DNA from 3 places in the Priestia sp. YIM B13551 genome. Region 3 is predicted to be linked to each of the others. Evidence: riboswitches for the same ligand, from Rfam matches in the RefSeq annotation. Region 3 holds a riboswitch; each other region holds the start of a gene.

The links. Region 3 has a riboswitch for S-adenosylmethionine ahead of ACFX4N_RS21675 (phosphoadenylyl-sulfate reductase). Riboswitches for the same ligand answer to the same signal wherever they lie in the genome.
Region 1: linked by a shared signal. The riboswitch ahead of mtnK (S-methyl-5-thioribose kinase) and the one ahead of ACFX4N_RS21675 (phosphoadenylyl-sulfate reductase) in region 3 are both predicted to bind S-adenosylmethionine.
Region 2: linked by a shared signal. The riboswitch ahead of ACFX4N_RS13530 (BMP family lipoprotein) and the one ahead of ACFX4N_RS21675 (phosphoadenylyl-sulfate reductase) in region 3 are both predicted to bind S-adenosylmethionine.

Annotation. Positions count from the first base shown of each region.
Region 1 is NZ_JBHZOX010000001.1:1,675,602-1,685,363, forward strand. It holds gene ACFX4N_RS08515 (pyridoxal phosphate-dependent aminotransferase) at 1-87, opposite strand, end outside; gene ACFX4N_RS08520 (carbon-nitrogen family hydrolase) at 200-982, shown strand; SAM riboswitch class I at 1,074-1,224, shown strand; gene mtnK (S-methyl-5-thioribose kinase) at 1,360-2,532, shown strand; gene mtnA (S-methyl-5-thioribose-1-phosphate isomerase) at 2,568-3,626, shown strand; gene ACFX4N_RS08535 (hypothetical protein) at 3,760-3,924, shown strand; gene ACFX4N_RS08540 (methylated-DNA--[protein]-cysteine S-methyltransferase) at 3,925-4,428, opposite strand; gene ACFX4N_RS08545 (PAS domain S-box protein) at 4,447-6,603, opposite strand; gene ACFX4N_RS08550 (LutC/YkgG family protein) at 7,046-7,762, opposite strand; gene ACFX4N_RS08555 (LutB/LldF family L-lactate oxidation iron-sulfur protein) at 7,737-9,176, opposite strand; gene ACFX4N_RS08560 ((Fe-S)-binding protein) at 9,194-9,762, opposite strand, start outside.
Region 2 is NZ_JBHZOX010000002.1:769,554-779,315, forward strand. It holds gene ACFX4N_RS13510 (sulfite oxidase-like oxidoreductase) at 1-147, opposite strand, end outside; gene ACFX4N_RS13515 (ABC transporter permease) at 172-1,089, opposite strand; gene ACFX4N_RS13520 (ABC transporter permease) at 1,076-2,143, opposite strand; gene ACFX4N_RS13525 (ABC transporter ATP-binding protein) at 2,118-3,650, opposite strand; gene ACFX4N_RS13530 (BMP family lipoprotein) at 3,732-4,742, opposite strand; SAM riboswitch class I at 4,817-4,923, opposite strand; gene ACFX4N_RS13535 (hypothetical protein) at 5,256-5,414, shown strand; gene ACFX4N_RS13540 (YjgB family protein) at 5,760-6,344, shown strand; gene ACFX4N_RS13545 (GNAT family N-acetyltransferase) at 6,372-7,214, opposite strand; gene ACFX4N_RS13550 (cyclase family protein) at 7,211-7,876, opposite strand; gene ACFX4N_RS13555 (2-methylaconitate cis-trans isomerase PrpF family protein) at 7,971-9,098, opposite strand; gene ACFX4N_RS13560 (LysR family transcriptional regulator) at 9,283-9,762, shown strand, end outside.
Region 3 is NZ_JBHZOX010000005.1:5,481-15,242, reverse strand. It holds gene ACFX4N_RS21715 (Na+/H+ antiporter subunit A) at 1-713, opposite strand, end outside; gene ACFX4N_RS21710 (hypothetical protein) at 928-1,176, shown strand; gene ACFX4N_RS21705 (glucose-6-phosphate isomerase) at 1,422-2,771, shown strand; gene ACFX4N_RS21700 (hypothetical protein) at 2,902-3,102, shown strand; gene ACFX4N_RS21695 (YugN-like family protein) at 3,151-3,555, shown strand; gene ACFX4N_RS21690 (potassium channel family protein) at 3,565-4,353, opposite strand; gene ACFX4N_RS21685 (VOC family protein) at 4,421-4,804, opposite strand; gene cdaS (sporulation-specific diadenylate cyclase CdaS) at 4,902-5,528, opposite strand; SAM riboswitch class I at 5,842-5,944, shown strand; gene ACFX4N_RS21675 (phosphoadenylyl-sulfate reductase) at 6,199-6,912, shown strand; gene ACFX4N_RS21670 (sulfate permease) at 6,932-8,011, shown strand; gene sat (sulfate adenylyltransferase) at 8,064-9,215, shown strand; gene cysC (adenylyl-sulfate kinase) at 9,228-9,762, shown strand, end outside.

The DNA.
Region 1 (9,762 bases), on a different contig from region 3:
CATTACTTTTCCTACCTTGCCTACAAGTGATGCAAAAAATTGTTTTGGTAAACTTTTTAATAGTTCCGATTGCTCAAATTGTTTCATCATCGCACACCTTCTCAAAAAATTCTTGAAATTCTAGTCACAAATAATATATTGTAATACTCAACTTGTAAAGTCATTTTTTTCAACTACTAAAAAAAGGACGGATGATAAAGTGAGTGTAAAAATTACGTGTTTGCAGCTTGATATTGCGTTTGGAAACCCAACTAAAAACCGAAAATATATCGAACAAAAAATGACGGAAGCCCTGAAAGAAAACCCTGATATCCTTGTGCTTCCGGAGCTATGGGATACAGCTTATGATTTGACGCGGCTAGACGAAATTGCAGATGATGAAGGGCAGCAAGCCAAGCAATTAATCTCTCAGTTTGCTAAAACAAACGAAGTAAATATTGTGGCAGGTTCGATTGCAAAAAAAACAGAGCAAGGCGTCACGAATACGATGTATATTTTTGACCGAAAAGGTCGTGAAGTATCAGAATACAGTAAACTGCACTTATTTAAATTAATGGATGAACACCTCTATCTCGAAGCAGGAACAGCAAAAAATCTTTTTACACTTGAACAGTCACTGTGCGCAGGAGTTATTTGTTACGATATTCGTTTTCCAGAATGGATTCGGGTTCATACTAGCAGCGGAGCAGAAGTCTTGTTTGTTGTCGCTCAGTGGCCGGCTCCAAGACTTGCCCACTGGAAAGCCCTGCTCATTAGCCGTGCAATCGAAAATCAATGCTATGTAATCGCGTGTAATCGTGTAGGCCAAGATCCTAATAACACATTTGCCGGACATTCCTTAGTCATCGATCCGTGGGGAGAAATAATCGCTGAAGCTGGCGATAGCGAAGAACTTTTAAGTGCTGACGTTAACCTGGAACTTGTAAAAGAAATTCGTAAACAAATTCCTGTCTTTACAGATCGCCGCACAGAATTTTATTAATTATGTATTGACAGCCGTTTTTTTGCATGATACGATTTTCACCAGATATCATAAAATATTCAAACAAATCAAAATTGAATAAGTAATCGTACTCTTATCAAGAGTTGGCTGAGGGATTTGGCCCTGTGAAGCCCAGCAACCGACCGTCATTCCATCCTAAGATGGATCACACCCGTAAAACATGTTTTACAAAGGCACGGTGCTAATTCCAACAGAAAGTAATTCTTTCTGGCAGATAAGAGGTTTGAACACTACAATCAAGCCTCTTTCCAACGAAAGAGGCTTTTATATTTTCTAAAATTATAAAAGCCTCCATATATTCTTAAACCTATTAACTTAGTAAACAAATCAGTTTAATAAACTATGGAGGGATTCCGATGTCAACAACAAAAACAGAGAAGTATCAGCCTTTAACAGAAATTTCAGCAATCAAACTTGTGAAAAAGCTAGGTCTTTTTGATGCCACAGAAGCGCTGACTGCCCGTGAAATTGGTGACGGCAACTTAAATCTCGTCTTTCACATCATAAATGATCAAACGAATAAATCCATTATCGTCAAACAAGCACTTCCCTATGCAAAAGTTGTAGGCGAAAGCTGGCCTCTATCATTGAACCGTGCCACAATTGAAAGCAATGCGCTCAAGCAATTTGGTGCATTTACGCCAGAACTTGTGCCCGCTGTTTATTACCACGATGAAACGCTTGCTGTTACGGTCATGGAAGATCTGTCTCATTTAACGATTTCTCGCGCCGGACTTATTCAAGGTGAAAGTTATCCTCTGCTCTCACAGCATATCGGTTCTTTTTTAGGACATATTGCGTTCAAAACGTCTGATTTCGCCTTAAAGCCTCAGGATAAAAAAGAAGAAGTTGTTAAGTACAGCAACCCGGACTTATGCAATATTACGGAAGATTTAGTGTTTACAGATCCTTTTTTTGATATTGATACAAATGAATTTGAAAAAGCGTTGCGTCCTGATGTAGAAGAATTGTGGAATGATGGTGATGTAAAGCTACAAGCAGCAAAATTAAAATATAAATTTTTAACAAATGCGCAAACCCTAATCCACGGTGATTTACATACAGGCAGCATCTTTGCTAGCAGTCAAGAAACGAAAGTGATTGATCCAGAGTTTGCTTTTTACGGTCCGTTTGGATTCGATTTAGGGCAATTTGTTGCGAATTTATTTTTAAATGCTCTTTCTCGAGAAACAAATCGCGAACCGTTATTTGCACACATTACGAACACATGGAACGTATTCAAAGATACCTTTACTGCGCTTTGGCATTCTGAAAACACTGAACCTTTCGCTAAAGATGAGCGCTTATTACATGAAATTTTAACGCAAACGTGGCAAGATGCTGTTGGATATGCAGGATGTGAAATCATTCGACGTACGATTGGCTTAGCTCACGTGGCGGACTTAGACGAAATTTCTTCAGAGGAAAGAAAAATTAACGCTAAACGTACTGCGTTAAAAATTGGACGTTATTTGCTTCTGCACCAACAAGACGTTTCACCAAATGAATTTGAACATTTACTTCGATAACGAATAATGTACACAATGAAAGGATCGGTATCAGCATGACAAATACACTATCACTTCCACGCTCAGTGGAATGGAATGAATCATATATTACTTTATTAGATCAGCAGCAGCTTCCTGGCAAAGTTGAATATATTAAGCTGCAAACCATTAAAGACGTATGGGATGCTATCACTACCTTGAAAGTACGCGGAGCCCCTGCAATTGGCATTACGGCGGCTTTTGGTCTTGCTCTTTCTACGCTTAGCTATGACACAGATTCAGTCAAGGAATTCAACAAAAAGCTAGCTCTTGATCAACAGTATTTAGCTAGTTCACGCCCTACTGCCGTCAATTTATTTTGGGCATTGGAGCGCGTAGCGAAAAGCGCTGAATCCGCTTCGTCCGTTAATGAAGCTAAAACAAAAGTTGTTCATGAAGCTATTCAAATTCAAGTAGAAGATGAAGAAACGTGCTACCGAATTGGAGATCATGCTCTTTCTTTATTTAAAAAGAAAGATAAAATCATGACAATATGTAATGCTGGTTCAATTGCTACAGCTTATTATGGAACAGCATTAGCACCTTTTCACTTGTCTAAGCAGCGCGATATTCCGCTTGAAGTATTTGCCTGTGAAACAAGACCCGTTCTTCAAGGTTCTCGCTTAACAGCATGGGAACTTCAGCAGTCGGGAGTGGACGTGACGCTGATTACGGATAATATGGCCGCTCATACAATTAAAACAAAAGGAATTAATGGGATTATTGTAGGTGCTGACCGCATTGCAGCAAATGGCGATACGGCTAACAAAATTGGAACATACGGACTTGCTCTTTTAGCGAAAGCATTCGGTATTCCATTTTACGTAGCAGCGCCGCAGTCCACATTTGATTTATCTATTCAAGACGGCAGCAGCATCCCTATTGAAGAACGTTCACCTAAAGAAGTAACGCACATTGGAGATACACAAATTGCTCCAGACGGAATCTCTGTGTACAATCCGGCTTTTGATGTGACGCCAAGCGAACTGATTACGGCCATTATTACAGAGCATGGAATTATCCATTCTCCGTCTTTTGAATCCATTCAAAAAGTTTTGCTGCAATCTGCTCAATAAAAAAAGCCGCATAGCAGCGGCTTTTTTTGTTGAGCACTGGTTTTCAACTGCATTTGTAACACAATTGTAACAGTACTCTCTTCTTTTTCTACATATATTATAGGGGATTCTTTTTGAATAAGGGGGAGTAAATATGAGTTCAGAGCAAAAAACGGATAAAAACAAAGCGCTGAATCGTAAGCAGCAATATCAGCTATTCGATTTATCCAAAGATGAAGAACTAAATTCCCTCCCTTCTCCTCAACAAATTGACGGTGTTTTTGTGCAAGGAGAAGGCTGGAAATTAGACGGTGAATAGTTATTTCAACTCCAGAGCGCCTTTTGCTACATTTCTTTCAAGCATTAATAGTTTCTCTTTTATATGAGTTTGGGAGCCTGCATAACCTGTTAATGCTCCATTTTTTCCAATCACACGGTGACAAGGTAAAATAATAGGCAGTGGATTTCGACGATTCGCTTGTCCCACAGCCCTTACGGCTTTAGAGCGATTAACAGACTCCGCTACCTCACTGTAAGACCACGTTTGTCCATAAGGTATACCTTTAAGCGTTAACCATACTTCTTTTTGGAAGTCTGTTCCTTTTACATCCAAAGGCAAATCAAATGTTAGCGTGCGCCCTGTAGCATAATCCTGCAGCTGTCTCTTTGCTTCTTTCACATGGTGATAATCCTCATCATGGACAAGTTTTTTAAGCTGCTCGTTATGATCATCGCTATCAAACCAAATATGTTGAACCCCTTTTTCCGAGGCTACAATATAAATTTTTAAATCAGAAAATAAATTCATTTCTCCGTAGTACATATTTTTTATCCTTTCTAATTAAGCTGGAAGAATAACATGAAAAGCTGTGCCTTCTCCTATTTTGCTTTCCACTTCAATTCGCCCTTTATGTTCTTCGATAATTTTATATGAGACCATCAAACCGAGTCCCGTTCCTTTTTCTTTTGTCGTATAAAATGGTTCTCCTAAGCGCTTGATGCGCTCTTCGGGCATTCCGTCTCCTTGATCTCGAATGGAGACCGTCACGTAGTGCGGCTCTGTAGAGTAAACTTCAACAATAATTCTTCCTCCGTTTGACGTGACTTCAATTGCATTTTTAATTACATTTATTAGTACTTGCTTAATCTGGTTCGGCTCGCAGTACACCATTGGCAGCTGAGGAGACACACTTAGTTCAAACTGAATATTTTCTAAAAGCGCTTGAGCATTTAATAAATCAATCGTTTCTTTAACAACCGCAGCTAGATTTTTCTTTTCAAACTTTACGGCCTGTGGCTTAGCGAGTACTAGAAACTCTGTAATAATGGTTTCAATTCTTTTTAATTCAGATTTAATAATATCAAAATAAAGAGAGTGATCTTCTTGAATGCTGCTTTCTAACAGCTGAACAAACCCTTTTAAAGCCGTCATCGGGTTGCGGATTTCATGCGCAATCCCAGCTGCTAACTGTCCGACTACTTGAAGCGTATCCGATTTCCGAATCTGCTCTTGCATTTGATTTCGTTCCGTTACGTCTCTTAAAAGCGTCATATATAGACCTGGCAAGATATCTTTTTTCGTAGAAAATTCGATATTTTTAACTTTTTCGTTCCCCGTAACGTACGTAATCTCTCCTTCAGCTTCCCCTTTTTGCTCAATCGTTTCTTTATGCTCAATGACCGCATCTAAATTCGCTGAAGAAATAAAATCCTCCATGGAGTGCGCACAAATCTCCTCTTTGCTGAGTTCTAGAATATCACAAAGAGAAGAATTTACATCAATAATATTTCGCTTGCCGTCCCATAAAACTAACCCATCGATCGAACCATTAAAAATCTGTCTGAATTTCTCTTCGTTATTCCGAAGCTCCTGTTCGATTTTTGTACGTTCACTGATGTTTCGAAAAATCGTTAAATGGTCTCCTTCTATAATGCCTTTTTTCCCTGTGAATTCCAACTGTTTGATTTCTCCATTTGGCATGTAAAAAGGAAGCTGATTGCGAATTTCTCCTTTTGTTTGAAACGTTTGGAGCACCTTTAACGCACTAAAGCTTTTTGTATCGATAAACGTATACAAATTGCTTCCAATTAATTTGTTTAACGGCAGCTCAAATGTACGCGAAGAAGCAAGATTAGCGTTCAAGATTTCACCATCGTCTCTCCAAATCAAGATCGCTTCAATCGCATTTTCAAAAATAGCCCTGAAATTTTTTTCGCTTCTCAACAGCTGCTGCTCCATCAGCCGTTTTTCCGTCACGTCTCTCATAATGGACATATAGTATTGACTGTATATATTAGCCGTTGTGGTAAATTCAAAAAAAGTAACGTCTCCATTTTCGAGCCTGATCGGTAGCTCACCGCTTGTCTTTCCTTCTTGATGCAGAGTTCTCCATAATTTTTTCACCTTATAATGATAAGTAGGTTCTACAAGCTCTTCTAATGTTTTGGTTAGAAGTTGTGCTCTTGTATAATTTAATCGTTCGCAAAATGAAGGGTTCGCGTCGATAAGCTGACCCGTTCGATCAAAAATGACAATTCCGTCTACCGCTTCATTAAATACATCCATAAACATATGATGACTAATAAACCGTTCATTTTCCATCATTTTGTGCTGCGTAATATCTCGAAATGTACACACAATAATGCCCGACATGTGACTATGTTTGTGTGAAGTAAATTCAACATGTTTCATCATGCCGCTTCGAAGCGTCATCGCGCCTTCATATTTGAAATAGCTTTCTTCTAAGAGTGCAGGATAATACGCTTCAATCATGTCATACGGAAAATACATCAGAAAATCTTTCATTTGATGCGTTAATAGCTCATCCTTTGTTTTTTCAAACAGCCCGCAGGCTGATTCATTTGCATTTATAACTTGAAAATACTCATCAAATACGACAATGGCATCTAATACGTCATTAAAAATAGCTCGTAGCTGCTGTAATTCACCTTGCTGCTTTTGCGCAGCTTCAGATGTTAATTCTCTATGTGGTGACATGCTCATTGCTCCTTTCTTTTGCACTTCCCATTTCCCCACCTTTATCTATAGACTTAGTATTCTACAAGATTTGCTTTTTACCTTTTTAAAATTAGGCACGTTTATTCAAAATGCGACATTTCTTCACATTATCCCGCTATTTAGAAAGAAAGTATGAATAAAAGAGGCTGGGACATAACTACACCAATCTAATTTAAAAACGAACAAATTGGATAAGCGCCCTAGTATAGATCAATTGTTACACCGCCGTTGATTTCTGTGCAAGGCTTCTCTTTCCGCGGGCGGCGGCTGAGCCTCCTCATCGCTTGCCCTCCAATCAACTGCTAGAAGGAACGAAACAGATAAAACCTACGCTCAACATAACAAAGAAAACGAACCATTAATCAAACACGTTGATTAATGGTTCGTTTTTCACTTGGGCTAAAATACTTTTGTCCCGGCCTCATCGATCATTCACTACAATATAAGTTGCTTGAATAGGCCCATGCACACCAACTACTAAATTCATTTCAATATCAGCTGAATTACTCGGTCCCGTAATAAAGTTAATGCAAGAAGCAATCGTTTCTCCTCGCTCTACTTTTTCATGAATCATTTCAGCGGCTTGTGTCATGCGAGGGACAATTGAGCTTTGAGGTATGATTGCAATATAAGTGGCGGGCAGCAAGCTTACCGCTCGTCCCTTTGCAGCACTGCTGAACAAAACAACTGTTCCAGATTCCGCTAGCGTCAAATCACTGAACGTGATGCCGACGTTTGCTTGTTCAGCTAGTTTAACATTCTCATCGCCTTTTACTGAATTCCATACGTGAAGGTTACGGTTTGTTTCCCATTTCTCCATCAGCGGATTCAATCCATATTCGGAAAACCTGGGATCATTCCACGTGCAGACAAGACCATTTCCATAGTTCGCTACGGCTTCCTCAAGGGCATCTGGTAAGTGTTGTGATGAGGTTTCTACACAGCGAGTATGAATACGTTCGCAATGGTTTTCAAGCTCTTTCTTTAATTGATCCGGCGAATAGTTGCGGTAGACCTCATGCTGAGGAGCATGCTTCCATTGTGGCTTTACTACACCGCCTGTTCGCCTGCTTCGCTTAAGATTAGCAGCAACATTGTCTAAAAAACTGTCTCTATTTTGAATGCTTCCGTTCATCATCATCACTCCTTTTATCAAACCAATCTCGTAAGCGCTCTTTTGTAGGCGCTGGAAACTCTCTGCTTTCCGTCCACGCTTTTAATGGACCAGGCCCTTTGGAAATACTACTTCCTGACATAAAAGGAGTAAGAGCTGCCGGTGCTACTTTAGCGCCCACTGTATATAGAGAAGAAGAAGCTGCTCCCAAGCCAAATGCTTTCATCGCCAGCTTTTCCGAAATAGGTGCTTTTCCTTCTTTTTCAACAATTCGCTGACGATGCTTGTGCAATAGCTCATGCAGCGGAATTTTGACCGGACAGGCATCTGTACAGGCTGCGCATAGCGTTGAGGCATATGGAAGCTCTTTGTAGTCTTCATAGCCTCCAAGTAAAGGAGATAATACAGCTCCAATCGGCCCTGAATAAATAGATCCATATGAATGTCCTCCAATATGGCGATACACGGGACATACATTCACACATGCCGCACAGCGAATACACTGTAAAACAGATTGAAACTCAGTTCCTAAAATCGCAGATCGTCCGTTATCTACAATCACTAGGTGAAATTCTTCCGGTCCGTCTACTTCCCCTGGAAGTCTAGGTCCCGTAAGTGCCGTTACGTAGCTTGTAAGCCGCTGACCTACTGCACTTCTAGTTAACAGACTTACCAACACTTCAAACTCTTCAAATGTTGGCACAATTCGTTCCATTCCCATAACCGTAATTTGCGTTTTAGGAAGGGCGGTCGTTAGCCTTGCATTTCCTTCATTGGTAACAAGTGAAATAGATCCAGATTCTGCAATCGCAAAATTACATCCTGTGATGCCAATATCTGCTGATAAAAATTCTTTTCTCAGCATTTCCCGGGCATGAAGAGCTAGTTCTTCAGGTTTTTCTGTCTTTTTATAAGAAAGCTTTTCCTGAAATACATCTCTAATTTGTTCTTTATTTTTATGAAGCGCAGGAGCTACGATATGAGAAGGCGGATCGTGATCATCTACTTGCAGGATATATTCTCCTAAGTCCGTTTCAATAACTTCACAGCCTAGTTCTTCTAAAGCAGCGTTCATATGAATTTCTTCTGTAACCATTGACTTGGATTTAACCACTTTCTTTGCCTGTTTTTTCCTCGCTACATTTTTTATGTACTCATTCGCTTCTTCAGCTGTTTGAGCGAAAAAAACGTGGCCTCCGCGTTTAGCTACATTATCAGTGAGCTGCTCTAAATAGTAATCTAAATTTTCAAGCGTATGCTGACGAATTTCTTCGCCAAGCGCTCTCCATTCTTCCCAGTTTCCTAGCTCTTCTGCCGCATCTAATCTACGGCTTCTTAAGCGCTCTTGAGCACTTGAAACTGCAAAGCGCATAAACGCATTATTGACTCCATCATCGACGCGTTTTTTAAACTGATCATTTCCTATTTTCATAGACATTCGGTATTCTCCTTTCTTTACATTCTGCTATTTAATACTTCAGCGATATGCATCACTTTTACAGGCTGTCCTTTTCGTTCAATTCTTCCTCCAATATTCATAAGACAGCCGCAGTCAGCTCCAATTAAGTACTCTGCGTTTGTCTTAGCTATACAGCCTACTTTTTCATCGACCATTTGTTCAGAGATTTGCCCCATTTTAACCGAAAACGTCCCACCGAATCCGCAGCAGTTATGACTGTTTTCAAGGTTCTCCATTTCAAGACCCTTTACATTGTTTAATAGTGTAAAAGGTTCTTTTTTTACGTTTAGCAAACGCGTCATATGACAGGAAGAATGATAAGTGGCTTTCCCATTTAAGCTGGCTCCTACATCTTCCACTTTTAAAACGTTTACAATAAAATCTGTTAGCTCATACGTTTTATCAGCAAGCTTCACGGCAGGTTCATGCCATGCAGCATCACCTTCAAAAAGATGAGGATACTCTTTGAACATTGTCACACACGATCCAGACGGAGATACAACGTACTCTGCATGCTCAAACGCTTTTATCATGTTTTTCATCGCTTCTTTTGATTCTTTTACGT
Region 2 (9,762 bases), on a different contig from region 3:
CCACTCCTCTAGGTTATACTCCGGCACGTCTCCTTCATGTAAAATAGGAAAGCGCTCTGTTACTACCTGACCCGGAGGCACTCGTCCTTCGTACTTTGGATCAATTTCTGGTGTTTTCATTCGTTTAATACGGTCTGCTTTGTTCATAGGTACCACCTCTTTATTTTTTTATCAGCGTGCACTTTGCTGACTTGTTTGATTCGTTTCGACTCCTTTATCTCGCAGGAAAAACATCGCTGCTAATGTCAGCACGTAAGGGACCATCATCGTAAACTCGGTCGGTATTGAAAAACCTTGCAGCCGTGTACTCACAGCATCCATTAAGCCGAAAAGTATACTTGATGCTAAAATACCAAGCGGATGAGACTGACCAAGCATCATCGCCACAAGTGCGATAAATCCACGTCCTGAAGTCATGCCTTCTGAGAACATCGTGACTTGTCCTAATGAAAGCTGTGCTCCGGCAATCCCACACAGGATTCCGCATGCTGCAATCGCAAACAGCTGATATCTGATCGCTTTTAAACCAAGCGTACTTGCTGCTACTTTATTGTAGCCTACCGCTAGAAGACGGAAACCAAAAATCGTTCGATAAAAAAAGATATAAAAAGCAATAGCTGCTAAAAATGCAAAATAGACAAGCGGTGACTGTCCTGAAATAATGTCGCCGATTACAGGTATGTCTTTGATCAAAGGAATATCCCATGTGCCTATTCCCTGCATGTTTTTATCGTAATAGGCACCTTTTGTATGAAAAATAGTCCGGAGTAAAAATGTCGTTAAGCCCAGTGCTAAAAAATTAATAGACACCCCAACAACAATTTCATTCGCTTTAAACACCACGACCATCATTCCAAACAGCAACGCAAAAAGTAAGCTTGCTCCAGCAGCAATCACGATAGCAAAAAAGACATTATGAGTATAATAGTTGCCGGCAATCCCGCTAAAAGCCCCAATTAAAATCAGACCTTCTAATCCTACATTAAATATGCCCACACGCGCACAAAGCATTCCACCCAGCGCCGCTAATAAAATAGGCGCAACCATTCGTAACGTTGCATTTAACAGTGACCAATCAAGCAGCTCCACGAATATCAGCTCCTTTCTTTTTTGCTCTCCACCACTGCTTTGTGAATTTTGCTGAGATAAATAGAATGAGCACAGCTTGCATAATACTCGCAATTTCTAACGGAATTTCTGTATTACGCTCTAGCCCCATAGCTCCTGTTTGCAAAGCGGCAAGTAAAAGAGACGTAAAAACAATGCCGATCGGATTCGAGTTTGCTAACAGGGCAGCCATCACTCCGGTCCACGCATATCCAGGAACGGTGAGCGCACCGTCTACAAAACGGTACTGTGAACCAAGAACTTCAAACCCTCCGGCTAATCCAGCCAAGCTCCCGCTAATAAACATACTGAACAGCATGACTTTTACTTGATGAATACCTCCATACGCCCCGAATAATGGATTTTTTCCGGATGCGTTCACTTCGTACCCAAACACAGAGTAGCGAAGCACAGTCCCCAGCAGAAGTGCACCTACTAGAGCAATGATAAACCCAATATGAAGAGGCATTCCTTGAAACACTTTTCCAAGCCACGCCCCTTGCTCAATCATAGGCGTTTGAGCGAGAGCAGCTGAGCCTGTTTTATCTTGAAACGGATGGCCTGCTAAATAGCTTGCAAATAAAACAGCGATATAATTTAATAAAAGCGTAGAAATGACGAGCTGAATTTTAAACGCGGCTTCCATCCAGCCTGCTAAAACAGAAAGCAAACCTCCTGCCACAACAGCAGCTGCAATAGCCGCTATAAGCTTGACTATCCCTGGAGCTGGTAGGTAATAAGCGACAATTGCTGCACTAATCGCTCCAACGACCATCTGTCCTTCTCCCCCTAAATTAAACACACCTGCTCTAAAAGCAAACCCGACACCTAACGCAATTAAAAGAATAGGCGTAGCGCGAGCCAGCGTAGTGCAGAAGAAGTAAAAATTACCAAACGCTCCATTCCAGAGCTCTGTATATGTTTGAAGAACCGAACCACCAGTTAAGGAAATAATAATGCCTCCTATTGCTAAGCCAAAAATGACTGCAATAACCGGCTGGATTAATGATTTAAGAAGTTTCTGCAACTGTATCACCTTCTACCGTTCCTCCTGCCATTAATATGCTTAGTTTCTCTTCTGTTGCTTCTTCCCTTGTAAGCTCTCCAACAATACTGCCTTCGTACATAACTAAAATTCGATCTGATAGTGAGATAATCTCCGACAGTTCCGAAGACACAAGTAAAATAGCGGAGCCATTATTCCGTTTTTGAATCAAGGCATCATGAATACGTTCCATTGCCCCAATATCCACTCCTCGCGTTGGTTCAGCAGCAAGTAGAAAAGAAGTGTTTTGCCCAAGCTCTCTGGCAACAATCAATTTTTGCAGATTTCCCCCTGACAGTTCTCCAGCTTTTTGCTTAGATGAAGTGGCTTTAATCGAAAATTCATTTATCCATTCCTCCACGCTCGACTTGAATATCTTTCTTTTCAGCCAGCCCATCTTCGAGTAAGAAGCTTTATACTGATAGCCCATTAGTGCATTTTCTTCGATCGTATCGTCCTTAGAGGCTCCCCACATATAGCGGTCTTCTGGAATATGGGCGATTCCTGCCTCTCTTCTTTCACGCACAGATCGCCCTGTAAGATCTTCATCTCCAAGTTTAATACTTCCGCTACCTGTTTCTACTAATCCAGAAATTGTTTGAAGCAGCTCCGATTGTCCATTTCCCGAAACGCCTGCAATACCGACAATTTCGCCTGCAGAAACGTGAAGAGACACATTTTGCAATACGTTTTTTTGTCCTTTTCCTTTTAAAAAGAGATTTTGTACGTTTAAATGAGAGGTACCTTGTGATGGTATTCTTGCAGGACGCTCTTTTAATTCTCGCCCTACCATCAGCCTGGCTAGGTGGTGAGCATTGGTATCTTCTTTACTTGTGACGCCGGCTACTTTACCATTTCGAAGAACCGTAATGCGGTCCGCTACTTCCATCACTTCTTGCAGCTTATGTGTAATAATAATGATACTTTTACCTTGAGAAGCTAAAAAACGGATTGTTTTTAATAGTTCCTTCACTTCATGAGGAGTAAGAACGGCGGTAGGCTCGTCTAAAATAATAATTTCTGCTCCTTGATACAGCACTTTTAAAATTTCAATTTTTTGCTGTTCTCCAATTGAGCAATGTTTTACTTTCTTATGAACATCTACTGAAATTTGATAGGTTTGGGTTAATTGCTGTACATCTGCTTTCGCCTGCCTTCTATTAAAAAAGAGGCCCTTCTTTGGCTCATGCCCCAAGACAATGTTTTCAGCCACTGTAAAATGAGGAAAAACCATAAAATGCTGATGCACCATGCCTATTCCATTTTTAATCGCATCTGCAGGAGATGAAAACGAGACGGTTTTCCCATGTAGCTGAATATTTCCTGAACTCGGCTTTTCCATTCCGTAAAGCATCCTCATCAACGTTGTTTTTCCAGCGCCATTTTCTCCAACCAGCGCGTGGACCTCGCCTTTTTTCAGTTTAAAGGACACGTTATTATTTGCTAAAAATGAACCGTATTTCTTCGTCAAATTCGTTAACTGCAGCAGCTCACTCATTTTATTCGTTGCTCCTTTTCCTTTAGTTTTTTTTCAAAAATAAGAAAGAGAAGCCAGCCTTACTCGACTTCTCTTCTCAACTCACTTTGCTAACGGATCTTTCACCACTGTTTTTCCATCAATAATCGAATCTTTAATTTCTTTTAATTGATCAATTACATCTTGCCCTACAAAGTCATTAAGAGGCGTCTTGCTGTCTTGAGTCACATACGTTAACCCAACACCTTTTTCTTTTAAGCCGTATGTCACTACACCGGATTTAAATTTGTCATTTGCGAGTGCTTCTACCGTTTCATAAGCAGCCGCATCAGATCCTTTCAACTGCGATAAAACGATATGCTCAGGATCTACTTCCGTACGGTCAATATCTTGGCCTGCCGTATAAAAACCCTTTTCTTTTGCTGCTTCAAATACACCCAAGTCGCCTACCGCTGAAGCTCCGGCGATAAAGTCAGCTCCTTTTGAAGCCTGTAAAATAGCAAGTTCTTTTGCTTTAGCTGGATCGGAGAAGCTTCCAACATAGTTTACTAGAAATTCTGCTTTTGGATTTGTTGATTGTAATCCTTCTTTAAAACTTACGGTCCATTTTTTTAATAATGGAATATCATCAGCTGCAACCATTCCTACTTTATTCGTTTTTGTAACCAATCCTGCCGCTGCTCCTAATAAATATGAAGCTTCTTGTTCACGGAATACAACGCTTCTTACATTTGGTAAATCGACCACTGTATCAATAATCGCAAATTGACGCTGCGGGTTTTCTTGAGCTACTTTTTTCAACGCATCTTCGGATTCAAAAGAAGATGTAATAATCAAGTCATAGTTTTCTGCTACGGCAGCACGCAAGTTACTTTCAATGGCTGCTTGATCCGTAGACTCAATTGTTTTTACATCAATGTTATACTTCTTCCCAGCGCGTTTTGCTCCATCATCCATTTGTTGAAAAAACGGGTTAACTCCAATCTTTTCAGGTAAAACAAGAGCTATTCGCTTCTTTCCTTTCTCTTCGCTTCCACTGCTTTTTGTGCTTTTTGACTGACAGCCAGTTACGAGTAGTACAAGCGCAACTGCTAAAACAAGAAATCTCTTCATTTGACTTACTCCCCCCATAATATAAAAAAGCTCTTCCTTTATATAAAGGAAGAGCTCGTTAACCAAACGTCTCTTCCTCATCTTCAAGAACATACTGTTCTTAAGGATTTGGCACCATTCTGTCATAGACAGCGGTTGCCGGGTTTCACAGGGCCAGTCCCTCCACCTCTCTTGATAAGGAAAACAATAGCTATTTGTTTTATGTAATATAGTCAATATTAATAGTTTTTTAACAATTGTCAATATTATTTTTCTTTTCTATGTAAAAAAACTTTAAAAACAGATAGGATTATACGGTTTTAGGCTACTAAAATACAGGTCAATTCCTCTTCTAAATTAATTATCGTATGCTTCCTAGCAAAGCGCTTACGGTAAGTCTGCTAGTCTTCTAGAAGAGTCATTTGGATCAGAGCACTTTTATTACATGTCTTTTGTTAATCCACTATCAATTGAAATCACTTTACCAAGAATGTTAGACTTTTCCTGAGCGATATTTTTCAAGAGGTGTTAACGTTGAAATTGATGAAAGAATTATCTGGAGTAGCTATTGGACTCATTATCGCTTTGGCGGTTTCAAAAATCTTTTTTGATACCCCGACCAATATTGGAATCGTAGTTATTTTTATTAGTAGTATGGTAGTAACAGGTATAGCAAGAGCGAAATTAAGATAAGATAAAGCACCATCTTTTATTAGTAAAGTTTATTAGTAAAGTGGTGTTTTCTTTTAGCTGCTTTAGTATATAGTAATCTCGGTTAATATCTAATGTTTTATAATGAATTAGGATTGTCCCTATACTACGTTTTTTACCTAATAAAGGAATAGAAACCAATCTTTTCACCTATGATAAATGAATCGTTTTTTGCTTTTCACTTTACTTGATGTTTACATTCTAAAAGACGTGTTAAATTATATATATCAGTTACCAACTCAACTAAGACTCCTTGACTATTCTGGCCTACCTGTTCTTTTAGGTAGACTGAGGTTGCTAAATCGTTATATATAGGAGGAAAAAATCATGAAAATGAAACAACGACTATCAAAAGCGGCGGCGGCTGCAACGATTACAGGAATTGCTGCGTTTGGATTTGCCCCTGTCGCTCAGCTTGATACACCAGCACACGCAGCTACATCTCAAGAAACAAGCAGTCAAAGTCAAACAGCTGTAAAAAACATTAATGAAATTTACAACGCCGCAGTAAAAGGTGAAGTGCCACGCTTAACGGCAGACTTCAAAATTGGCAAAACACTGCGTCAAGACGTTCGTGATCAGTTCGGCCCACCGCCTGAAGGTTCATCAAACAACTTTGACTACTATCATGCGGAAATGGGTCACCCTGGTTATGCATTTGGCTATGACCAAAATAACGTCGTTAACGAAATCCGCTATTTTGGTACAAATGTAGAGCGTCAAACAAATTTAGGTTCCATTACGCAAGTTAACTTAAAGAAAGAATTAGGTCAACCGAACTTTACAAGTAAAGTAAAAGGTGATGGTACGACTCAAACAAAGTACACGTATCATGCCGGCGCCTATGATCTTGAATTTATTTTTGACGATACCAAAACGTTAAATCACGTAAACTTAGTTGAAAAGCCTTAAGTAATAGAAAAAGTAGCAGACAGCCTGCTACTTTTTTTCATGAAATAAAACTAATGCTGAATCAGCTACGTGTTCATAGCCAATATCCATATAAATTTTATTAGACGTAGGGTTTGCCATATCTGTGTATAGACTTGTTGTTTGAAATCCGCTGTCTAACATAAGCTGAGAAAGCGCGGACACACAGCTTGAGGCATAGCCTTTTTTACGTTCTTTTCGGGGCGTGTACACAAAGTTAATCGTAATGTTATGAGCTGTTGGACGCGCGGCATTTGCCATGGATACGTACTTGCCATTCACTTCCCATAAAAATAACCTTCCTGCTTTAATAAAAGCTTCGCCTGTTTTGACAGCTTGTTCTTTTGACACAGGCTCTCCAATGACGCCCATAAACTCCCAAATCCATTCTGTCACGAGCGGAAGGTGCTCCAACCTTGCTTTTACCAGCACTCCTTCCGCGTCCGCAGCTTTTTTCACTTTGTCTAACCGGTAAATGCGCTGATCCATTTTCAAAGAAGCTTCTTGATTTTTTAAATCTGCTAGTTTTTGAGAAAGATATAAAACCGTTTGTTTCTCTCCAACTAAGCCCGGTATGTCGATTTCTTGTAATAGCTCTGCCGCTTCGCTTAGTTCACCTTCCGTTAGCTTCTGTATTTGAGACAGGATGATTTGCTTAGGATGCGTTTGCAGTAACACAAGCACAACACGGCTATCTTTAAAAATAACGCCCATAAAATTTGGTTTGCTGCTTTCATTTAAGCCGTGTAAAATGCCAAGCGCTAAGTTATGAAGAACTTCATTCTTTGATAAAAGCGGTTCTACTTGGTTTTTAAATTCCTGCACTTCTCTATATCTATGTAACTGGATCATTTTCTTTCTACCTCCGCAAATGCTCTTATCGGAAACGTTCCGGCTCCTTTTATTTTAGGAGGCACAGCGTAAAATAAAAAGGACTCGGTTAGTTGATCTAAGTGACATAAGTGTTCAGCAATCACAATATCCGCCCCTAACAGCAGCGTATGAGCTGGTCTTGCTTTTCCTTTTGTGTCGTCAATATTCATCGAATCAATTCCGACAAGAGCGGGCTGTTGAGACACTAAATAAGCTGCCGCGCTTTCCGTTAAGTATGGATGGTTTTCTAAATAATCGTCTGTATTCCAGTAGCGATCCCATCCCGTATGAATTAATACCGCTTTGCCTTTTACGTCTATATGTTGAAAATGAGATTCATCAATAGCCGTTAAAGTCGGGTCAACCGAAACGACTATTCCTTCCAGTCCGGCTGTTTTATCAATAGCCGTTTGAGCCAAATCCGCTCCGTCTTTATATCTGTGAAACGGCACGTCAATATACGTACCGGTATTCGTGACCATTTCAATTTTACCGATTTGAAATTCAGTCCCTGGTTCATAAAGCTTTCTAGACTCTTCTCGGCTTAAATAGTCGCAAATGTTTGGTGCCGGCAAGCCTTTATGTGTGATAACTCCTTCTTCAATGATGTGGCTTAGATCAATATACGTTCTTTTTTTCATACTCCCACCCACTTTTTCAATATTCAGTAAAAATATTCTAACATAAAAAAGCTCTTCCTAGTTTCCTAGAAAGAGCTTTTTTTAGAGAACATTATTAACTTGATAAACATACATCGTACGTGTGCTTTGTATAAACAAATCCTTCAAAAATAAGACGGGCTGTACGCACTACTTTGATTCCGTTAACCTGTCCATCTTTTAGATCCACACTGGTTTCCATAATTCCCATTGGATGAGCAAGCCGAACGGTATCGCCTTTTAGTTGAACCATTTCTGACAGAAGCGTGCCTTTTGTATAAATAGCCGCCGTTGTACAAATTGCTCCTGTAATCGCAAGCGTTTGATGCGGTTTTTGCATCGACATCATGCGAATTAATACGTCCATTTGAGAAGCAGCTTTTTCTCTGCCCGTCCCGTCGCGATGGTCCATAGGAGGAGCAATAATCGTCATTTTTGGAACCGCTGGTGATAGTTTAGTTGCTTTGTTTTGAGGTGCAAGCCCCGCTTTTTCCGCTGCAATGGAACGAATTTCTTCAAATAGCTTCAGCTGTTTGTCCGTGTATTCATGCGGAAGTTCTGTTCCCTTTAGGCCAATATCCGCTGCTTTAACAAATACAAGCGGATTTCCTACATCAACAATTGATGCTTTTATTGTCCCGATGGATGTTTGCAGAAGATCAATAGCGTTCCCGGTCGGAAGCAGTTTTCCAGTAACGGCTCCTTCTCCGTTTTCAAACGAAAGATAAATGGGTGAACCCGTACCTGGCACTCCAGGAATCATACACGATCCTTCTGTTTTCACTTTTCCGTTTTCTACTTCTACTTCCGCTACGATTACTTTTTTCGTATTCGTATTATAAATCCGCACTTTGGTCACCGGTTCCACAGGTTGTACAATTCCTTGTTCGATGGCATAAGGTCCGACCGCTGAAGAGATATTGCCGCAGTTTCCCTTAAAATCAACGAGGGATTCGCTGATGCTGACCTGTGCAAACGTGTAATCTACGTCAGCTTTCTCTAAATCTGATTTTTTTATAATCGCAATTTTACTCGTCAGCGAATTGGCTCCGCCTAACCCGTCAATTTGACGTTGATCCGGACTTCCCATTATATCTAGCAAAAACGGTTCCCAATCAGATTTGTTCACAGGCATTTCTTCATGATTGATAAAAACCCCTTTACTCGTTCCACCTCTCATAACCGTTACAGGAATGCGCGTCATATTAATCACCTTTCTCCCCTACTAACAAACGCCGAGGCGTTCATCAAACCATTTTATTTTTTTACTATTTAGAACCGGTTCATTTGCCATTTATCGTATAATAGAGGTGGTCATAAGTAAAATACATAAAATTTATTGTCTTTTTAAAAATTTTTTTATAATCTAAATGCAAGGGGGAATTGGGATGGATCAAAAAGATTGGATATTAATTAAAACGCTTCACGAAGAAAAGAACATTACGCGAACGGCTGAAAGGCTCTACGTATCGCAGCCTTCTTTAAGCTACCGCCTTAAAAATCTTGAAGAAGAATTTGGCGTGTCGCTTTTCTTCAAAACGAAAAAAGGAATTGAGTTTACATCTGAAGGTGAGCATCTTGTTCGCTATGCGGAAAATATGTGGAAGCAGCTGCAGGAAACAAAAGACAGCATGCGTAATATGAGCGAAACCGTTACGGGAACGCTTCGCTTAGGGGTATCGAGTAACTTTGCACAGCATAAGCTTCCTAAAATTTTAAAACAGTTCTCTCTTCACTACCCAAATGTACAGTTCAGCGTCAATACCGGCTGGAGTACGCAAGTTATGAATCTATTAGACTCTTCGCGTGTGCACGTTGGTATTTTACGAGGCAATTATCCGTGGAACGGAGAAAAATCACTGCTGACG
Region 3 (9,762 bases):
TCCATTGCATCTGGCAGCCAAATATGAAAAGGAAACTGAGCAGATTTTGTAAAGGCCCCTAATAAAATGAGGACTAGAGCTGGAATGAATAGATGACTTGATGTGACTACATCTACGTTTGAGATAATTTCGCGTATGCTGAAAGTACCTGTCATAACGTATAAAAGCACAATTCCTGCTAAAAGTGAAAGTCCTCCGAATACGGTAATGAGCATAGATTTTAAGGCTCCGTATTGAGATTTCTCTCGTTTGTACCAATAACCAATCAATAAAAAAGATGAAAGGCTTGTTAATTCCCAAAAGCTGTAAAGGCTCATTAGGTTGTCTGATAATACAACTCCTAGCATCGACCCCATAAAAAGAAGCAAATAGACATAAAACGAATGCAGTGCTTCTTTTGTCTTAGAAAGATAATAAATGGAGTAAAGAATAACAAGTGTCCCAATTCCGGTGATTAATAGAGAAAACAGAAGACCAAGTCCATCCACATAGGCATCAAAGTTAATGCCCAGACTAGGTATCCATTTCATTGAATGTAGATATGTTTCCCCCTTAGAAACACCACTGATATATTGTGTGAAATAAATGAACAACACAAGTGGAAGAGGTAAAACGAACCACCCTGTATGAATACGCTGGAATTTCCTATACAGAAGGGGGACAAAAAAGGCTAATAAAAAAGGCGATAAAATCACCAAGTGCAACCACGACAAAAGACAAACCTCCTTGTGATATTCAATTCTGTAACCGATTATATAATAATTTAATTATGCATGCATCCATGCTATTTCTTAGTATCAGCGGATTTTTCAAACCTTATTAAATAAATAGAAACTCGTCACAAAATCCATAAAAAAAACATAAAAAAATTTTTTTGGACGTATAAAAATCACTCGAAATTGTCACTCTAAGAATGGGGTGATGGAAATGTATAGGAAACAAATAGCCATCAGTTTTCTCATTTTTACCGCATTATGTATGGGCGGATTTGTGCTGAATAATCACTTGGAAATGAAAGAAGAAAACAGGATGCTACTCACTTCTAAAAACCAAGCTGAAAATTCCATATCAATAGACTTTTCCCTTTTAAAAGCCTCTTATAAACCGAGACAATATGTGAAGATAGGTGAAATGAACTATATTGCACCACCCGATAAGCAAATAAAAAACGATTGAAGACCACTCTGTAGTCGTTTTTTATTTGCTTATTATTTGCGTAATCGTGCATGAATTACGTCCTGTAATCAAAGAACATTAGTTGACTTCACAACTGAATTTATCGTTAAATAAAAGGGTACATACAATGATTGCAGTTTCAACAAACTATAATGATTGTGTCAAATTGTAAGTGGATTCACTTGAATTCAGCTAACAGTTTCGATAAAGTGAAAAATAAAGATATTTTAATGGAGGAACAGACTATGACACATGTTCGTTTTGATTATTCAAACGCGTTATCATTTTTTGGTGAACATGAACTTACATACTTACGTGATGCCGTGAAAGTAGCTCACCATTCAATTCATGAGAAAACAGGTGCTGGAAACGACTTTTTAGGATGGGTCGACCTTCCTACGGAGTATGACAAAGAAGAATTTGCACGCATTCAAAAAAGTGCAGAAAAAATTAAATCTGATTCAGATGTATTAATTGTTATCGGTATTGGAGGATCTTACTTAGGTGCTCGTGCTGCAATTGAAATGCTTCAGCATTCATTCTATAACACATTATCAAAAGAACAGCGTAAAACTCCGCAAGTTATTTTTGCTGGTAACAACATCAGCTCAACATACATGAAAGACTTAATGGATGTTTTACAAGATAAAGATTTCTCTATTAATGTTATTTCAAAATCTGGTACAACAACAGAACCGGCGATTGCTTTCCGTATCTTCCGTAAATTATTAGAAGAGAAATATGGCAAAGAAGAAGCACGCAAGCGTATTTATGCAACAACAGATAAAGCGCGTGGCGCATTAAAAACATTAGCGGATGAAGAGGGCTATGAAACATTTGTTATTCCAGATGATGTAGGCGGCCGTTATTCAGTATTAACAGCGGTTGGTTTATTACCAATCGCCGCTGCGGGTCTTGATATCGAACAAATGATGAAAGGGGCAGCTGATGCTCAAGAAGCATTCTCATCATCAGAGCTAGAAGAGAACCCAGCTTATCAATATGCTGTAGCTCGTAATGTTCTTTATAATAAAGGAAAAACAATTGAAATGCTGATTAACTATGAGCCAGCTCTTCAATACTTTGCTGAATGGTGGAAACAGTTATTTGGCGAAAGTGAAGGAAAAGATCAAAAAGGTATTTACCCTTCATCTGCTAACTTCTCAACGGATCTTCATTCTTTAGGTCAATATGTACAAGAAGGTCGTCGTGATATTTTTGAAACAATTGTACAAGTTCAAGATTCTCGTCATGAGCTAACAATTGAAGAAGATGCAGCGGACTTAGATGGATTAAATTACTTAGCTGGTGAAACAGTTGACTTTGTAAATAAAAAAGCCTTCCAAGGTACAATGCTTGCTCACACAGATGGAGGCGTTCCAAACTTAGTTGTGAACATTCCTGCGCTAGATGAGTATACGTTCGGATATGTTGTATATTTCTTCGAAAAAGCATGTGCAATCAGCGGCTATTTATTAGGCGTAAACCCATTCGATCAGCCGGGAGTAGAAGCATACAAAGTAAATATGTTTGCTCTTCTGGGAAAACCTGGTTTTGAAGAGAAAAAAGCAGAATTAGAAAAGCGTTTGAAGTAAGTAAAAAGAGGGCGGTACAAAAGTATTTTAGCCCAAGTGGAAAACGAACCATTGATCAACATGTTTGATTAGTGGTTCGTTTTTTTTGTTATGGTGAATATAGTTTCATCTGTTTAGGTCCTTCTAGCAGTTGATTGGAGGGCAAGGCGAAGACTCCTGCGGGGAAAAGCGCAAGCGACGAGGAGGCTCAGCGCCTGCCCGCGGAAAGCGAAGCCTTGCACGGACATCACGGTGTCACAAGCGATTTATACGAGCTACTTTATCCAGTTTGTTCGTCTTTAGGTTGGATTCATTTAGTTATGTCTCAACCTCTTTTTTGCTTTTGAGATAAAGGATAAAACGCTGGAAAGAGGACATGTTAAAACAGAGGAGGGATAACATGATTGAATTATCTTCAAGATTAGAGGGCACATTATTCAAGCTTTACGAATTAGAAAAAACGCTTAAGCCGCTTGGGTATAACATTGGAGGGAATTGGGATTATGACCATGGTTCATTCGACTATAAGATGAATGATGAAGTCGGCTATCAGTTTTTACGTATCCCGTTTACAGCTACGAATGGAGAACTGGATTCTAAAGGAACAACCGTACAGATTGGCACGCCATTTTTACTTTCACATAAATATCAAATTGGTCTAGATGACGATGTTCACAATGGAAATGTCAGTGCTTCATTTAATCAGTTTGCAGAACCCCAAGACGCAGACGCTTCATTTCCAGAAAAGTATATCAGCTTAGGAGAAGAGCTAATTAGAGAGGCAGAAGATGCGCTGCTTCAGTAATTGAAGGAACTATTCTTTTTTTAAACTCTCTAATTTTTTCACAAAAATATGTTCGTACATGACTTGACTAATCAACTCGTTTGTTTTAATCATTTCATTCACCCCCAAATTTTGTGCATTTTGAATATGCTTTTTTGTTAACAGTTCAACGATGCTGTAAATAGAAGGGTTCAATCCTTGCAGAGCGACTAACGTAACAATAGTATTCATGTCTGCATATTCTTCTGTCTTATGCTGATCGGCAGTAATCAGCACTTTTTTTGCGTACCGAGCGTTGGCAAGTTCTAATACTTCATAATGAGAGGGACTTCCTTTAATAAAATGAACGCGATCACAAATCATGGGATTTTTAGTCAGAGAGTCGTCGATAAGAACAATGTCTTCTTTATGAAATGCGTCGCGATAAGACTCTAACACGAGTTTGGCGCGCTCATTCCACCCAACAACGATGAAGTGATCTTTTCCATAAAATTTTAAATTTCCTTCCAAATAAGCGCTCTCAGCGGAAACAGCAATTTTAGAAAGCGTAACAAAATAAGTGGTAATAAATCCCGTTCCGATCAGGACTAAAATAATTGCAGCTAACCTTCCAATCGTAGTGGTCGGAGCAAAATCACCGTACCCTATAGTAGAGATTGTAATAATAACCCACCAAATTCCTTCAAACACATTCCCAAACGTTTGCGGCTCTAGGAAATGTATAAGCATGCCGAAAAGCAGAACAAGGCAGCCGATAATAAAAAGAAGCCGCACTAAAATAGAACGACGAAAAAGTCGAAATAATAGCCATTCCATCATAAAAAAACCTCCAGTGATTAGTCATAGCCACAGTATGACCATTTTTCACTGAAGGTATAAGATATCTTTATCTTTTTACTTCGTAATATTCAATCCATTCTTTGTCTGGACCGTAGAAAAATAAGTATCTTGCTCCATTTGGCAAAGTTACAATGTTTTCTTCCACAAATGAAACGCCTGCTGATTTTAAACGCTCAAACTCCTCTTCAATTCCGTCTACTGCCAGCGCAAAATGATGAACTTTACCTTCGTTAGGTAAGCTTGAGTTATACCCTTGAATTAACTCTACAATTACATTGCCTTCTAAACCTAGAAAAGCTAGCTTCAAAGACGGATCGGTATGTGGTAGTTTTTCGATGAGCTCTAATCCCACTTTTTGCGTATAGAACTCAATAGATTCTTCTATATCCTTTACTTGAACGCCTACATGTTCAAATTTTAAAATTGTCATATGCATCACCCGTATCTATAGTATGTAAAAACTATGAAATATATTAAAGAGAAAGGATATAGAAGTCAACATAGGGCTGCTTATCAGGAAAGGGCTCTTAAATCATATTTTTGCTGGAGTGAATAGGGTAGAGGCTTCCATCAAGTGCAAACGAAATTTTGCCTGTTTCTTCAGAGACAACTAAAATTAATGCATCCGATTTTTCCGACATTCCAATGGCAGCACGGTGACGTGTTCCCAATTTTTTGGTCGTTGAAATAATAGACGAGAGAGGTAAAACATTAGCAGCTGAGATAAGCTGATTATTTCTAATTAGGACGGCTCCGTCATGTAAGGGTGTCCCTGGATAGAACAGCGTCTCAACTAGCGTAGCGCTGACAGGAGCTTGAATAGGCATTCCTTTTTGAATAAGAGGGTCTACATTTTGTTCCCGTTCAATGACAATTAAAGCGCCGTGACGTTTCTCAGAAAGGTTATGAATAGCTAAGGACAGAGCAGCATATTCAAATGTATAAGGCGATAAGTAATGACGCAAGTAATAAGAGGCAGCCGTAGCTTGAACATCTTGAAATAACTTTCGCATCTCCTCAAAATCACATAGTATACAATGATCACTCGTGTCTAAATGTTTAATTAAATTAGAGGCTTCAGTTGAAATCTGCTGTAAATATGTTCGCACATTATTTTTAATTGTATCGTCTAATTGAAAAGGTTGTCTCTCCATCTTATATAGCTCCTATCTGTCAGTCAGTGTTATCTGTAATGTGTGCTAATGTGGGTGAATTATCCGTAAAGCTTATAAATCCCTTATTAATTTTATAGAGAGGTTTTGTGTTTTATTTAGCAAGAGAATATAAAAAGTTGGAGAAAAAAGAAAGCGTTTTATAAACTGATATGTTCACATTTGGTTTAAATTTACATATGTTGTTTTAAATAAAAGTATAGATATTTCTGTGAATTTAAAGTATAGTTTTCTTATCGGATATATGATTTTTAATGTTGACAAATATTCTAAATATGCTAAAATTTTTAAAAAATGCTTATCAAGAGTGGTGGAGGGATCTGGCCCGCTGAACCCCGGCAACCTGCTTAGCAAGGTGCTAATTCCAGCAAAGTGTGTATCATTTTGAAAGATAAGGTGAAAATTTATTGCCTACCCAGTCTTTCAATATGGAAGACTTTTTATTTTGATATAGCGCAAGCGATAATTTGAGGAGGGACACCAATGACTGTAACCCCCGACTTAAAACAAATCTTTGGGCATGTCGAAGCAAAGTAAGAATTAAATAGTTTCGCTGACTAGACACACTAGAGGCGGTTTTATCCAATTCTAGTGGGTAAAACCGTCTTTTTTTATTGGATAACGCGGATAACTAAGAATTGGAGTGAAGAAAATGGCAGACTTATATACGTACGAAAACTGGAGTGATACGTTTCCAGAGTTCGACAGTGAAGATGAAACAAAAGGAGCCCTTTCAGCATTGCAGTGGGCGTATGATACCTACGGAGATTCAATTATCTATGCATCAAGCTTTGGGATCGAAGGGATCGTGTTAATTGATTTAATTTCAAAAGTGAAAAAAGATGCTGAAATTGTCTTTTTAGATACAGGCGTTCATTTTAAAGAAACATATGAAGTGATTGATGCAATTAAAGAACGCTTCCCTGATTTACGTATTCATATGAAAAAACCGGATTTAACTCTTGCAGAACAAGCTGAAAAACATGGAGATGAGCTTTGGAAGAGTCAGCCTAACTTATGCTGTCAAATTCGAAAAATCATTCCATTAAGAGAATCTCTTGCTCCTTATGATGCGTGGATTTCTGGTTTGAGACGCGAGCAGTCTGAGTCTCGTGCCAGCACGAATTACTTTAATAAGGATGAGAAATTCAAGAAGGTGAAAGTTTGTCCGTTAATTCATTGGTCTTGGAAGGAAATTTGGCGCTATGTGTATAAGCATGATTTGCCATATAACAAACTTCATGATCAAGGCTACCCAAGTATCGGCTGTGAACCCTGTACCGCACCTGCCTACAATGTAGACGATTTACGTTCAGGAAGATGGGCAGGTACACAAAAAGTTGAATGCGGATTACACGAATCTTAAATACGAAAGAGCTGAATAAATGATGCTTTTATATGTTGCCTTTATCATTGCGCTTTTTTTTGCAATGAATATTGGGGCAAGCGGTGCAGCAGCAGCTATGGGCGTTTCATACGGCTCCGGTGCGATTAAAAAGCGAAGAGTAGCCCTGTTCATCTGTGCTGCAGGTATTGTGCTCGGAGCCATTATCGGAGGCGGCGAGGTGGTAAAAACCATCAGTTCAGGTATCATACCTGAAAAATTGCTGTCAGTAGAATTAGTTATTATCATTCTGGCTGCTGCAACGCTGTCACTCTTTTTCGCGAATTTAATTGGTATTCCTCTATCAACAAGTGAAGTAACGGTTGGTTCAGTTGTTGGAGTAGGCGTAGCTTATCAATCTCTGTATGTGGAAAAACTTTTAGTTGTCATGTCTTTTTGGATTATTGTTCCGCTAGTTTCATTTGTCATTGCTTTTTTGATTGGAAAAGTGATAAAACGCAGAGCGCATAAAAAAGAAGCAGAGGGAAAGTGGAAAAGAGTTTTAACGATTTTAGTTATAGCGACGGGATTCTTTGAAGCCTTCTCAGCTGGAATGAATAACGTGGCAAATGCTGTCGGTCCTCTAGTAGGAGCTGGATTAATGGATGCCACAACGGGTGTCATAGCAGGAGGATTGGCAGTGGCGCTCGGGGCTCTTTTACTAGGAGGCCGAGTTATTGAAACAAACGGGAAAAAAATTACTCGCTATTCTGTAGGAGAAGGGTGCATTATCTCGGGTACTGGTGCTTCTCTTGTCACAGTCGCTTCACTGTTTGGTTTGCCAGTACCGCTTACACAGGTCACTACGTCTTCTATTATTGGAATAGGAGCAGCGAAAACGGGATTCACGAAAGAACAGCGCGAAGTGGTCATTCAAATGTTAAAGGTTTGGGTGGTATCCCCTGTATTTTCACTCGTAATCTCATATGTTCTTGTGAAATTAGTACTTGAAAGCGACTTATATTCATTTGTGGTGCTAGCTAGCGGATGTATTGCCACAGCAGGTGTTCTAAGCTTAGCTAGAGCGACTAGAAGAAAAAGAGCAAGCTTGCAGTCGGAAAAAGAAAAAATGACTGCGTGATTCAAGTGCTTTTTATTATATTGTGTTAATTATTTAAGGAGGATTTTACAAAATGACAACAATTCAAGCACACGGTGGAGAATTAATTAATTTATATCAACCAACATATGACTACACGTCACTAACAAAAGAAATCGAAGTAGATAACATGGCCCTAAGTGATTTAGAACTAATTGGAATTGGTGCTTACAGCCCAATTACAGGATTTTTAGGAGAAAAAGATTATCAATCAGTTGTTGAAAATATGCGTTTAGCAGATGGAACAGTATGGAGTATTCCTATCACTCTTCCTGTAACAGAAGAGCAAGCTAAAGAATTAAACATTGGCGACAAAGTAAAACTTGTTCAAAACGGCGTAACGTATGGTGTTTTAGAAGTTTCTGAAGTATATACGCCAAATAAAGAAAAAGAAGCGGAGAACGTGTACCGCACGGCAGAACTTGCTCATCCTGGCGTGAAAAAAATGATGGAGCGCCCAAATGTATATGTAGCAGGTCCAATCGTACTTGTAGAACGTACATCTAAAACGCGTTTTGAAAAGTATTACCTAGATCCTACTGAAACAAGAGCAGCATTTGAAGAACGCGGTTGGAAAACAGTTGTTGGATTCCAAACTCGTAACCCTGTTCACCGTGCGCACGAATATATTCAAAAAACGGCATTAGAAATTGTAGACGGCCTGTTTTTAAATCCACTTGTAGGAGAAACAAAGTCAGATGATATCCCAGCAGATATCCGTATGGAAAGTTATGAAGTACTTTTAGAGAACTATTATCCTAGCGATCGTGTAGCTTTAGCAGTTTTCCCTGCTGCGATGCGCTATGCTGGACCTAGAGAAGCTATTTTCCATGCAATGGTTCGAAAAAACTTTGGATGCACACATTTCATTGTAGGCCGTGACCACGCTGGTGTTGGTGACTACTATGGAACATATGACGCACAAAAAATCTTCAGTAACTTTACAGCAGATGAATTAGGAATTACACCTTTATTCTTTGAACACAGCTTCTATTGCAAGAAGTGTGAAGCGATGGCATCAACGAAAACATGCCCTCACAGCAAGGAAGATCATATGATTCTATCTGGAACAAAGGTACGTGAAATGCTTCGTAACGGAGAAGTGCCACCAAGCACATTCAGCCGTAAAGAAGTAATTGAAGTGTTAATTAAAGGATTAGCAAAACAAAAAGTATCTTCAAAATAAGGAGCGGTTGAAGTGAGCAAATCAACAAACATTACGTGGCATGATGCTGGAATTACAAAAGAGGAAAGACGCGAGCAAAATAATCATCACAGTTTTGTATTATGGTTTACAGGTCTTTCGGGTTCAGGTAAATCTACCGTAGCAAACGCAGTGGCAAAAGCGCTTTTTGATAAAAATATTCGCAACTATGTATTAGATGGTGACAATGTTCGTTTCGGCTTAAATAAGAATCTAGGGTTTTCTGCTGAAGATCGTACAGAAAATATTCGCCGTATCGGTGAGGTTTCTAAACTATTTGTAGACAGCGGTCAAGTGGTACTCACAGCATTTATCTCTCCATTCCAAGAGGACCGCGCTCAAGTGCGTGAGATCTTAGAGGGGAATGAATTTTTGGAAGTATACGTGGAGTGTCCGTTAGAAGAATGTGAAAAAAGAGATCCAAAAGGCCTTTACAAAAAAGCAAGAAGCGGAGAAATTCGTGATTTTACAGGAATTGATTCTCCGTATGAGTCACCGGCTAACCCTGAATTAACAATTAATACAAGCA